Methylocaldum szegediense: one gene and its partner. The protein of the gene in region 1 interacts with the protein of each later gene in a pairwise test. Links are inferred from orthologs where the notes say so. Each region holds a gene or a part of one and is shown in the gene's direction. Other genes may lie near its edges.

The links. The genes of interacting proteins can lie anywhere in the genome.
Region 2: the proteins of QEN43_RS16755 (region 1) and topA interact in binary tests that used the Escherichia coli proteins (3 or more experiments, as listed by UniProt). The link is inferred for Methylocaldum szegediense from one-to-one orthologs.

What each region holds. Positions count from the first base shown.
Region 1 is NZ_OX458333.1:3,858,433-3,866,740, forward strand. The notes cover bases 2,342-5,179. They hold QEN43_RS16755 (IMPACT family protein), read left to right. Parts: upstream 2,342-3,396; coding sequence 3,397-3,963; downstream 3,964-5,179. Other genes in these bases: QEN43_RS16750 (argonaute/piwi family protein), read left to right, coding at 2,342-3,090; QEN43_RS16760 (CoA-binding protein), read left to right, coding at 3,975-4,391; QEN43_RS16765 (hypothetical protein), read left to right, coding at 4,535-4,939; QEN43_RS16770 (hypothetical protein), read left to right, coding at 5,076-5,179. Also shown: QEN43_RS16745 (SMEK domain-containing protein), read left to right, coding at 217-1,668; more of QEN43_RS16750, read left to right, coding at 1,669-2,341; more of QEN43_RS16770, read left to right, coding at 5,180-5,279; small metal-binding protein SmbP, read left to right, coding at 5,303-5,593; small metal-binding protein SmbP, read left to right, coding at 5,756-6,094; QEN43_RS16785 (hypothetical protein), read right to left, coding at 6,968-7,627; QEN43_RS16790 (helicase HerA-like domain-containing protein), read right to left, coding at 8,072-8,308.
Region 2 is NZ_OX458333.1:1,647,914-1,652,038, forward strand. The notes cover bases 1,163-4,125. They hold topA (type I DNA topoisomerase), read left to right. Parts: upstream 1,163-1,475; coding sequence 1,476-3,776; downstream 3,777-4,125. Other genes in these bases: QEN43_RS07000 (DUF494 family protein), read left to right, coding at 1,163-1,392; QEN43_RS07010 (L-threonylcarbamoyladenylate synthase), read left to right, coding at 3,809-4,125. Also shown: DNA-processing protein DprA, read left to right, coding at 1-883; more of QEN43_RS07000, read left to right, coding at 925-1,162. UniProt on the Escherichia coli protein: Releases the supercoiling and torsional tension of DNA, which is introduced during the DNA replication and transcription, by transiently cleaving and rejoining one strand of the DNA duplex.

The sequences.
Region 1 (8,308 bases):
GGGGCTGGTTCGTGCAGCCGCGCTGGCACGGAGCGTACCCCCAGAGAAGCTTCATGGTCTCGCTCACGAAGATTTCTGTCTCGATCGAGAATAGATGCGGAGCGAAAGCTACCCGTTCGAAACCTTGCGCGTACTCAAGAGCAACGAAAAAATTCGGCATTCCTCCTTGGCATCTGGTGCCCGAAACGTGGGATACGTTAATAGGGGCGAGATAAGGTGAAACACCTCAATTTAATCGACGAATTCCGGACCCTTCTAGCGCAACTCCGCCGCGAAGTGGAATCGGCCAGCGCCATGCAGCTCTATGATACCCACAAGGTCGCCGAACAGGTAATCTGCGGTGTAATGCGCGAACTTTATGGGTTTACCGGACTACGTAATTTGAATGCCGAGCACGGCAATTTTCCGGGTATCGATCTTGCTGATGATGTCGGTCGAATCGCAGTACAAGTGACAGCCACCCCGGATCTCCCAAAGATAAAAGACACTCTGAAGACGTTTTTGAAGCACGGCTTACACGAGCGTTACGACCGCCTCATCGTTTATATCCTCACAGTCAAGCAAGACGGCTATTCGCAATCAGCCATTGATGCAATCACAAATGGCTATTTCTCTTTTTCAGCAGATACCGACATAGTTGACTATCGTGATCTGTGCGGGCGCGTACCGTTCGCTTCGCCTGCACAATTGCAGGCAGCAATAAACGTTCTCAAGACTTATCTTCGAGGAATTCCGGTTGGACTGGCTGATGAGGATATCGACCCGCCAGCAGAACCTTCGGAGGTACTGATCGGGAACCTCGTGGAACTTTATTTCCCCAACGTGATTTACGTCGCCCAGGTCGCTAACGAAATCATGGAGAAACATAGAAAGGGGAGATCGCGCAACCTAAGGCAAACCGTTGGTGAGTTTTGCCGGCAAGCGATGACACCAGTCCCATCCACCTATGTAACCTACAATGACATCTTAATTACGTTTTTTGACCTGAATACTGCCGATCACCCTTATCGATCCGTAATCGAAGAGGGGACTGCCGAGAAAATATCTGCCCGAGAATTCTGGGGAATCGACGAAAACCACGAAAGAGTGTTCAAATCGCTGCTGCGTTTTTCACTGCAGCACAGACTCTACTCAGAGCGGGTCGCATGGTACAACGACGAAAAGCTGTTCGTATTTTTGCCACGCAATGCGGATGATGATGTGCGTGAGGAGATGTGGCAAGGTAACAGGCATTCCACTCGCAAGGTATTCGAACGGAAATATGGTGAGAAGAATACCTCTATCGTACTGATGCAAAAACACCTGGCATTTTCTGTGGATTTCCACCGCTTGGCCTCCGATTGGCTGATGTCAATCACGCCGACGTGGTTCTTTAGTTACGGCAAGGACTTCAAGAAATCGGGTTACGGCAACATCAATCTAGGTTGGCTCAAACGCAAAGAGAACAATCGTGCCGTACTGAATCACTTTCGTTTTCTTGTTGAGTGGTTGAAGTCTATCGACACGGATGACCTTTTCTCGGAAAGAGGCAAGCGCGATTCCTTTCTGTCATTCGGGGACTGCGTCGCCTTAAAGGGCGCCCCCTTCTTGGACGAAACGCTCTGGGAGCCGCTTCCCGACGAATCAGAGCACGATGATCCGCCTTCTATACAAAAGCTGTTCGGTTAAATGAAGCTGTTGTTCATTAAAGAGCCGCGTCTGCAATTCGCCGAAGGCGAGCATGTGTGCCCGCGCAGAGGCATTTCCACCTATGGCGTCTATGACAAGCACTCCCAGACGAGACGCACGCGCATCCATCTCGGAGTAGTCGGCACGCCGCATGACTTGGAAGTGATGGCGCATTGGCTTCACAGAATGGAAACACCTATCGCCGGTTCCGCCGACGAGCGCAAGACCAATCGCTCTCTCGGATTCTGCGGATTTAATGAAGACATGGGCTTTCACGCGAAGCTGATTTTCAACCAGGACTTACAGAGACCGCTCCGCAAGACGGATATCGAAGAGATCTGCCGAATCAAAGATCGTACCGATCGGATCGAGAAAGCACTCAAGCTCTATTATGAAGAAGTCAAGTTCCTGGCGCAGAACAGGCCAGTCGATGTGATTACCTGCGTGCTGCCGAAAAACCTATACGATTCCGTCAGCAAAGACTCCCCCCAGGAAGAAGAGGAGCAGCTTGAGACCAGTATATCTATTCCCGTTGAATTGAATTTCCGCAGGGCATTGAAGGCGAAGACCATGCACCTCGGGAAACCGTTGCAACTCATTCGTGCGTCGTCCCTCGACTCAAATGGGCCAGGTCTGCAAGACGATGCGACTAAAGCTTGGAATCTCGCCACAGCACTCTATTACAAGGCGGGTGCAACAAATCCGTGGCGCTTAGCAAGCGAAGCTACGCGCCCACAATCCTGCGCATTGGGTGTGGCATTTTACCGTAGTCGCGACAAGACGACGCTGAACACGAGTTTGGCACAGATCTTTGATGAATTGGGGAACGGACTAATACTTCGTGGAACACCTGTACATCTCGATAAGGAAGACAGAATACCGCGGCTCACCGACGAGCAAGCTTTTACCTTATTCCGAGAGGCGCTAGACGAATATTGGAATGCTTTACGCAATTATCCTGCCAGAGTAGTTATCCATAAGTCGTCGAACTTCACTGACACTGAGATCGATGGGTTTACACAAGCGGCTAAAGAACTCCGTATCGACACCGTCGACTTTGTTACCATTCTGGATTCCAAGTTCCGGCTATTTCGCAACGGAAACTATCCACGGTATCGTGGGACATGTCTCAAAATCGATGAAGGCAGGCATGTGCTCTACACGCGCGGTTCGGTTTGGTATTACCGCATGTATCCGGGACTGTACGTGCCTCAACCCCTTGAGCTTCGGGTGGTCCACTCGGAACAATCATCCGAGTTCCTGGCAAAAGAAGTCATGGGCTTGACAAAAATGAACTGGAATAACACTCAGTTTGACGGCAAATATCCGATCACGCTCAGCTGCGCAAGAAAAGTTGGCGAAATCTTGAAATACCTGGACGATAACGACAAACCGCAGATTCGCTATGGCTATTATATGTAGGAGGGATTGAAAGCACGAAACATACCGCGAGTCGGAAAACGCAATAAATCCCCGTCGCATATACCACGCCATTTGGCGCAAGTCTAAGAGTGTCGCGGCCGGAACGCGCGATTGGAACCCTTGGTCTACCTAAACAGGTATCAATGGGATCGGCCAAGAGCAATTTCTTGTTTGATACGCCGGATATTTACAGCCGACAGCAGCCCAGTTCCTAAGCATTTTCACAGAAATCGACCGCTCCTCGTCGATAGAAGCATAATGATCCCGTGCGGGATTTTAGATTCGCGACTTCAGTATTTCTAAACGATGTATCTCATTGAAAAAGGATCGGAATCGAGCTTCACCGTCAATCATTCACGCTTCATCGGCTACGCCTTGCCGTGTGCGGACGAATCGCAGTTGAGGGTGCGGCTGGCTGAGATTGCGTCGACACATCCGAACGCACACCACCTCGCCTTTGCCTACCGGATCAAGACCGAGCACGGCATCATCGCCCATTTCAGCGATGCCGGTGAACCGAGCGGGACGGCGGGCAAACCGATACTCGCGCATATTTCCGGTTTTGATGTCGTCAACGCTCTGGTTGCGGTCGTCCGTTACTTCGGCGGCGTGAAGTTGGGGGCAGGGGGATTGGTTCGCGCTTATGGCGGGACCGCAAAAATGGCTTTGGAAAGCGCTTCCCTGATACCGTATGTCGAATATGCCGAAGTCAGACTGACCATTGATTATCCGAAGTTTCAAGCTCTGACTTATCGGGTGGAAAAAGCGGGCGGCGAGATCGTGTCGCGCGCGTTCGGTGAGCGAATAGACCTGATTGTACGGGTGCCGGCATCCGAAGCGCCGGCCATCGCTCGGCAGTTTGATGATTCATAAGCTTCAGTGAAATGACCGTTTTGTCGCCCGATACTGTACTGAGCATTTTGAGTGCCCCGAATACTGTGATCGCGGTGGTTGGCGCGACGGACAATCAACGGAAATTCGGCTACGCCATCTACCGTGATCTCAAGCGCAAGGGGTACAAAGCCTATGCAGTCAACCCAAATCGCACCTCGGTCGACGGCGACCCAGCTTATCCGGACCTTGCGCGACTTCACGGCAAACCGGATCTGGTCAATTTCGTCGTTCCGCCCGAGGTGACCTTGTCCGTGTTGAAACAGTGTCTCGATCTGGGACTGAAAAACGTCTGGCTGCAACCCGGAGCGGAAAGCCCGGAAGTGCTGGAATTTCTCTCAGCCCACGGATTCAACTATCTTGTCAACACCTGCATCATGGTGGAGAGCCGAATCAAGCGCTTGACCTAAATCCACTTGTGTCGTGCCACACTGGGCAACCTAGCGTTCTTAGTAAATTTCCCTAGAGACGGGAAAACCCTCCATGTGTTAACAATGAATTTCCCGGCCAAACCGGAAACAAGGAACGAACTTTGGTGCAAAGGAGGCCCGCCATGCCCTCGAAACTTCCACTTTGCCTATTCGTAGGCGCATTCACTTCGTCGCTAAGCCTGAATCCGGCTATCGCCGCTAGCAATCTCTCGGGCACGGCCACCTATGTCAGGGCCGATTCTCAGAACCGCACCATGAACGGCGATATCATCGAACTCGTCAGAGAAGTAGCCGGTCGGGAGGGCAGCGAAAACGGAAAGTCGGGTACCGGTAAGCTCAAGAACGGCGAACGCCGCATGCAGGAAGAGATGAAACGCCGGGGTACGGAAGAGATGAAACGCCGCGGCACCGAAAGCACGCCCTCCAAAAAAGGCCCACGAGGAACTCCCGAAGGCCGGACGCCGGCCCCGGAAGAGCCGGTGACGCCTGAAGATATGCCCAAACCGGATACGGGTGGCTTCGAATGAGCCTGTAACCGCTTTCGTGACGGGAAAGCGACGGGCGAAATGAGGCGCTCCCTAGCCAAGAACAGAGGACACCCCTGACCGTTGCCCGCTACCACACCAACTGAGCGGGTCGAACGGCTTTCACAGAGGGACAACGATGCACCGTAAATTCTTGCTTTGTCTGCTTGCGAGCCTATTCGCGCAGACGCTGCATTTGGCCATGGCCGCTGGCAACTTTGGAGACACCCCGCGTGATTACGCGCAGTCGCAAACCGAAACCGGCCAAAGCGGAACGGGCGTTCGCGGGACGACCGGTGAGGACACAGGAGGCGGTCAGCCTTATACCGGGGTGCCGGTATGATCGGAACCGGTGGAAAGGGTAAAGTGGAAACACCGGCACAGGGTGGCACGGAGGCTCATGTCGAAGAAGCAATCAAGCACGCCAAAGCCGCCGTCGATAGCGGCAAAAAGGGCGATGCCGAAGGTGTCGCCAAACACGCAGGCGCAGCAAAGCCTCATGTCGAAGCCGCCATTCAGCAGAACCCCAATGAACATCTGACCGCCGCGATGAAAAGCCTGGACAGCGCAATCGAGCACAGCCGCATGGGGCATGCCGATATGGCGGGGCAGGCTGCAGAAGAGGCGGTATCCCATCTCAAAAAGGCAAAGGAATAAGGGGGTTTTATGGCATCGCGAAGAAACCGCGGATCGACCGGCATTCCCTTGGCGTCTGCCGTTTTTGTATCAATGATGGACTTCAAGATGCCGTCATGATATTTATAGCCTGTCCCATAACGGGGCAGTCCAATAAAAACAACCCTTAATGGAGGAATGGTTATGCGTGGAAAGATCGTAACCGGGCTTCTTGCCGGTCTGTTCACATTATCCCTGGGTTTCAGCGCCGTTGCTGCCGAAGATCACAAAGCGGAAGCGATGAAACACGCCCAAGCTGCCGCTGACAGTGGCAAGCAGGGCAACGCCAAGGGCGTGGCCGAGCATGCGGAGGCCGCGAAAACGCATGCGGCAGCGGCTAATCAGGAAAACCCCAACCCGCATTTGGATGCGGCAATCAAGAGCCTCGACAGTGCGATCGAACACGGCAATATGGGGCATGCCGACGTCGCTGGAAAAGCGGCCGAGGAGGCGATAACCCATCTGAACGCCGTTAAACAGTAATCGCCACGCGATGTAGTTTTTTCAACCCGCCTGCAACTTAGGCGGGAATTCCTGGGTACGGATGTGCCGACGGCCCGAAAAACCAAGGGTTGTTTCGGGCCTAACCGCTAAGAGCCGCACCAGTAGATTCTCGAACCCGCGAAAGGTCTATCCTGAGCCCTTCGACTAGCTCGGGACGGTCCGATCGAAGGGTTCGGGGCGACGGCCTACCGAGATCGGCTCCAAATTCCGGAATGCGCGGCAGGCATGTTACTGCCGCTCTCTTTTTCCCCGATAGCTTTCATCGGATTCCGGGCGCGACGTTTGTCGAGTCACGCTCGGTTTGACTTATGGAACTCCGGCTAGGGTCGGCGGCGCTAAACAAAATTCCGAGGGTCCAAAAAAGGTGCGACGATTCGAGCCGGGTTCCGAATCGCGATAGCCTCATCCGACGCCGTCATGACGCGGCACGGCGGACCATAACAGGCACCGAAGTTATTGAGCCGGCCACGTCAATAGACATCCATGCGTGTACCGGCCAGAACGAACTGAAAGTTATTCACGGGCCTGACAGATCGCTCACCGAACTTTCGCGAACTGAAAACGGCCGTTTTCTGGTTTTTCAGTAAAACGGAGTTAATTCGCGAGCAAACGTCAATCCTGGGTTAAAGCCGGTTCTGCGGATAAGAGTCGCCGTTCGCCAAACAAGAAAAAACCGGCAGACTCTGTTGTCTGCCGGTTTTCGGGGTGCCGGGATTCTCTGTAAACGCGGAAGATCCCGGCCGAAAGATCAAGTTCTCGAATTGGTGGGCCACAGCCGATGCCTAACCCACCTCCTCACTCATGCTCGCCGATGCTTTAAGTGAACGAAATCGATTCCCGGCATCGACGCCATTATTGCGCGGGCGGCTGCTGGTTCGAGCTGCTGTCAGACGAAGTCGCCCCTGATCCCGAAGAAGACGCATGTTCTGCATGTCCGCCATGTCCGCCTCGGCTGACACCGCCGCCGCTTTGCCCCGGACCAGCGCCACCGCCACCCGCCGCTGCACTGACGCCTTGCCGCTGACGCAGGCCGATGGCTCCACCGGACGCTTTGGCAATGTTCGCTTCGGTCAAACCGCCTAAGGTCATAGCCGAATCCACCACAATCGTCGTGACGTCGGTAATATCAATGTGGTCAGCGAGAGCACTGGTCACTACGGCTTTGACCGGATCCCGGCCGGGCTCTGGATTGTTCGGCGTAGCGGTCAATAGAATGGGATAAACCGTGCCCGCGGGAATAGTGACGGAGTATTGGTTCGAACCGTTAGAAAGCTCCGTCGTCGTGACCAATTGACCGTTCTTGTCACGTACCTCGATCTTGGCATCCGTGATGGGACCGTGCTGATCCTGCACGATGCCGCTGATCTTCGCTTCCGAAGTGGCCGGGGCCGAAGAGCTACCGCTGGGACCCGCATCGCAGCCGATCATCAACAGCCCGGCTAGCACGATGGAGATAGCACAAAAACCCTTCCTAAGTACCGAAAGAGACGTTTTATCGAATTGATTGGTCATGTTTGTAAATCGAGTGTTAGGTGAAGTGGGTTTCAATTGTCCGTGTCATGCAACATCGGCGTGATGGCGCGGGCGGTTATAGCACATAAATTCTTTTTCTGTACATATTTCGGCCGGTTAGCACAAGTCCGGCAGCCCGCTCCAGGCGACTGAGTCATTTCGGATCGGTTCCTGTTCCGCGCTCTCTTTACGGCAATCGCTTGATCCTATCCGGCACCGAGCTGGTAACGGGTAATCGGTCGGATCCAATGGATGGATTACACACCACGAGGTAGTGAGACCCTCAACTCGCCATCGATAGCACGGCACGTGTGGCCGACGTATGACTGTTTATGCCGCCTTTCGTACAGGGCATGCTGGTTGAATGGAGGAATTGGCGAAAGGTTCAACCAAGTCGATGCAGCGAACGCCGGACATATCGACTGCCAACGGAAAAGACTGATCTCACCGTCTTCGCCCGCTCAAAGATCCGAGCACGCCGCGTAGAAGTTCCCGTCCCAGTTCGCGGCCAATGCTTCTGGCGGCGCTCTTGGCGAAGGCTTCCATGGCCGACTCCCGCTGTTTGCCCTTGCCTCGCGACGGAGTACCGAGAATGCTGCCGAGCGTATCGAAAATGCCCTTGGCTGCCGGTCTGGAATCAGGACGACCGGCTTCTCCGGCTCTTCGCTGGAGATCCTCAGC
Region 2 (4,125 bases), 2.2 Mb from region 1 along the record:
GCTAAGCGCCTCCGGCCATGATTGCCTGATCCTGCACGATCCCCGATACCCACCACTGCTCCGCGAAATCCCCGACCCACCGCCGCTGGTGTTCGTCAGGGGCGATATCTCCGCTCTATCGACTCGTCAGATCGCGGTCGTTGGAAGCCGAAATCCTTCACCATCGGGCCGGCGAATCGCGCGAGACCTCGCCAGAGGTCTGGTTTCCGCCGGTTTCACCATCACCAGCGGACTCGCATTGGGAATCGATGCTGCCGCGCATTCCGGCGCGCTCGAAGCGGACGGTATCACCATAGCCGTAGCGGCCACCGGGCTGGATCGCGTCTATCCGCGTCGACACCAGGAATTGGCGGAGACAATCGTCGAGCGGAGCGGCGCTCTCATATCCGAGTTCCCGACCGGCACCGGTCCCAAAGCAGAACATTTTCCGCGCCGCAACCGCATTATCAGCGGTCTCTCCCTGGGTACCGTGGTCGTCGAGGCAACGTCTCGGTCGGGATCCTTGATCACGGCCCGCTTTGCGGCGGAGCAGGGGCGCGAAGTGTTTGCCGTTCCGGGCTCAATTTACAGCCCGCTCTCTCGAGGATGCAATGAGTTGATAAAAAACGGAGCAAAACTGGTCCAAACGGTCGAAGATATCGTCGAGGAATTCCAGACGCAATCAACCGTCCAAGCCTACGAACCTTCGTTTCAAACCGACTCGGAAACCGATCAGCCCTATATGGAACTCTTGAAATATATTGCGTATGACCCAACCTCTGTGGATACTCTAGTGGCAGCCACAGGAAAAACACCGGAAGTCATCATGTCGATGCTTTTGATGTTGGAACTGCAAGGCCACGTTGCCTCCACCGCCGGAGGACAGTACTTCCGGATCCAGTAAACGTCCTAGCCGCTGCTCCATCCCTTAGTTGAGACCGCTCAATGAAAGAAAACGTATTCGATGTTTTGATCTATCTGTTCGAAAACTACATGGATGATGATGTCGAACTGACACCCGACCCCGACATGATTCGTACAGAGCTCTTGGAAGCCGGATTTCCCCAGACCGAAATCAATAAAGCTTTCGACTGGCTCGAATCTTTAGCTGAGCAAAATTCGATCAAGCCTGCTTCCTCGCCCGCATTTCGCATCTTTTCTACGCAGGAGATGGCGAAACTCGATACTGAATGCCGTGGCCTCCTGCTATTTCTGGAACAAAACGGGATTCTCACGCCGACGAGCCGGGAACTGGTCATAGATCGTGTGATGGCATTCAAGGAAGAAACAATCTCCCTGGAAAACCTGAAGTGGATCGTGTTGATGGTCCTATTCAGCCAACCCAACGAGGAAGTCGCCTTCGCGCGCATGGAAAATCTCGTTTACGGAAACCTGCCTAATTATCTGCATTGATAAGCCATCCGTTTTCTTCGGCACGGAAGAAACCGAAGGATCCTTTTCTGTAAAAACGCAAGTAGTTCGCACGCTTAAGCTCCATGAGTCAAAACCTGGTCATTGTTGAATCACCAGCAAAAGCCAAGACCATTGAAAAATATCTCGGCCGAGATTTTCAGGTCTGCGCGTCCTATGGCCATGTCCGCGACCTTGTTCCCAAAGAAGGGGCTGTTGATCCCGATCACGATTTCGCGATGAAGTACGAGCTCATCGAGAAAAACGAGAAGCACGTACAAACCATCACCAAGGCCGCTCAGAAGGCTGACGCCTTGTTTCTCGCGACCGACCCCGACCGCGAAGGTGAAGCCATTTCCTGGCACATTTACGAGATCCTCAAAGACCGCAAAGTGCTCGATAACAAACCGGTGCATCGCGTGGTCTTCCATGAGATCACCAAGCGCGCCATTACCGAGGCGATTCAAAACCCCAAAACGCTCTCCACCGACCTGATCAACGCACAGCAGGCACGCCGCGCTCTCGATTACCTGGTCGGTTTCAAACTCTCGCCGTTGCTGTGGAAAAAGATTCGGCGCGGCTTGTCGGCCGGACGGGTGCAAAGCCCCGCACTCCGGATGATTGTCGAGCGCGAGATCGAAATCGAGAACTTCAAGAGCCAGGAATATTGGACCCTCGACGCTGAAGCCAATGCCGAAGGTCAGAACTTCCGCGCCCGGCTTATCAGCTTGAACGGCGCCAAGCTGGAACAATTCAGCATCGTTACCGAAGAGCAGGCGACCCATGCCCGAAACGAACTGCTTGCGGCAGCGAACGGCAAGCTCCGGGTGGAAAAAATCGAAGAAAAGGAGCGCAAAAGGAATCCCGCGGCACCGTTCATTACATCCACTCTTCAGCAGGAGGCGGCCCGCAAGCTGGGGTTCACGACCAAGCGCACCATGACGATCGCTCAGCAGCTGTATGAAGGCATCGATCTGGGCGGCGAATCCACGGGTCTCATCACCTATATGCGTACCGATTCGGTCAATCTTGCCAGCGAAGCGGTACAGGAAATTCGCGAACTGATCGCGTCCCGATTCGGCGAGGAAAATCTGCCCAAGCAGCCGCCCGTATACAAGACAAAGAGCAAGAACGCTCAGGAAGCCCACGAGGCGATTCGGCCGACCTCGGCTTTTCGGCTGCCGGAACAGGTCAAACCCTATCTCACTGCTGATCAGTACAAACTTTACAATCTGATCTGGAAACGGACCGTCGCCTGCCAAATGATCCATGCCACCATCAAGACCGTCTCGGTCGATCTGTCCTGCGGCACGAAGGGCGTTTTCAGGGCGACCGGTTCGACGGTCGTGAACCCGGGCTTCATGAGCGTCTATCTCGAGGGTAAGGACGATGTTCCGAGCGAAGACGATGAAAGTTTTCTCCCTGGGCTAAAAGAAGGCCAGTCGGTCGATTTGCTCGATATCGTCACCGATCAGCATTTCACCGAACCGCCGCCGCGGTACACCGAAGCGAGCCTGGTCAAGGCATTGGAGGAATACGGCATAGGCCGACCGTCGACCTATGCGACCATTATCTCGACTCTCCAGCAGCGACGTTACGTCGTCTTGGAAAACAAGCGTTTTCGCCCGACGGATGTAGGACGCATCGTCAACAAGTTTCTGACCGAACATTTCACCCAGTACGTCGATTACAACTTCACTGCCAATTTGGAAGACGACCTCGATGCCGTCTCGCGCGGCGAAAGGAGTTGGATTCCTCTGATGCGGGAGTTCTGGTATCCGTTCAAGTCGCTGATCGATGCCAAGGATGAAAGCCTGAAACGCGCGGACGTCACGCACGAATTGCTCGATGAGACCTGCCCCGAGTGCGGCGGACGACTTTCCATACGCCTGGGACGTAACGGTCGCTTCATAGGGTGCACCAACTACCCAGAGTGCAAATACACCCGCAACATCAACGGGGATGCTATGCCCGCCGCGTCGGAAGTCGTGGAAGGAAGGGTCTGCCCGGAATGTTCCTCGCCGCTGGTAATCAAGACCGGTCGGTTCGGGAAGTTCATAGGCTGCAGCAATTATCCTAAGTGTAAGCACATCGAGCCGCTCGAAAAGCCCGAGGAAACCGGGGTACATTGTCCGGAATGCAAGAAGGGCCAATTGATCAAACGCAAATCGCGCTTCGGGAAGTTGTTCTTCTCCTGCAATACTTACCCGAGTTGCAGCTACGCGGTCTGGAACCCGCCCATTGCCGAGCCTTGCCCAAATTGCGGCTGGCCTATCTTGACACTGAAAGTCACCAAGCGGCGCGGCACCGAGAAAGTCTGCCCCCGTAAGGAATGCGGTTATGTCTCGCCTTATGAAGGCGAGCCGCTGGCCGAAGCTGCAACCTAGCTTTTACCTGTTACCTGCGAGCCCGCAAAGCGATGCCTTCGCGATTTCGCCTGAGGCTCGCGGCGACCCATCTCCGTCGCGGCGGCATCGTCGCTTATCCTACCGAGGGTGTGTACGGGCTCGGGTGTAATCCTCTAGACCGAGAGGCGGTGTTGCGCCTGCTGGCGCTGAAAGAACGCCCCACGACAAAAGGACTGATCCTCATTGCCGCCGAATTCGACCAAATCGAGTCTTATCTCGACATCCCCAACGACGCGATGCAGAGCAGAATCTTGGCCACCTGGCCGGGCCCCGTCACCTGGATCGTCCCTGCGGCCGGATGGGTTCCGAAATGGCTGCGAGGCGAACA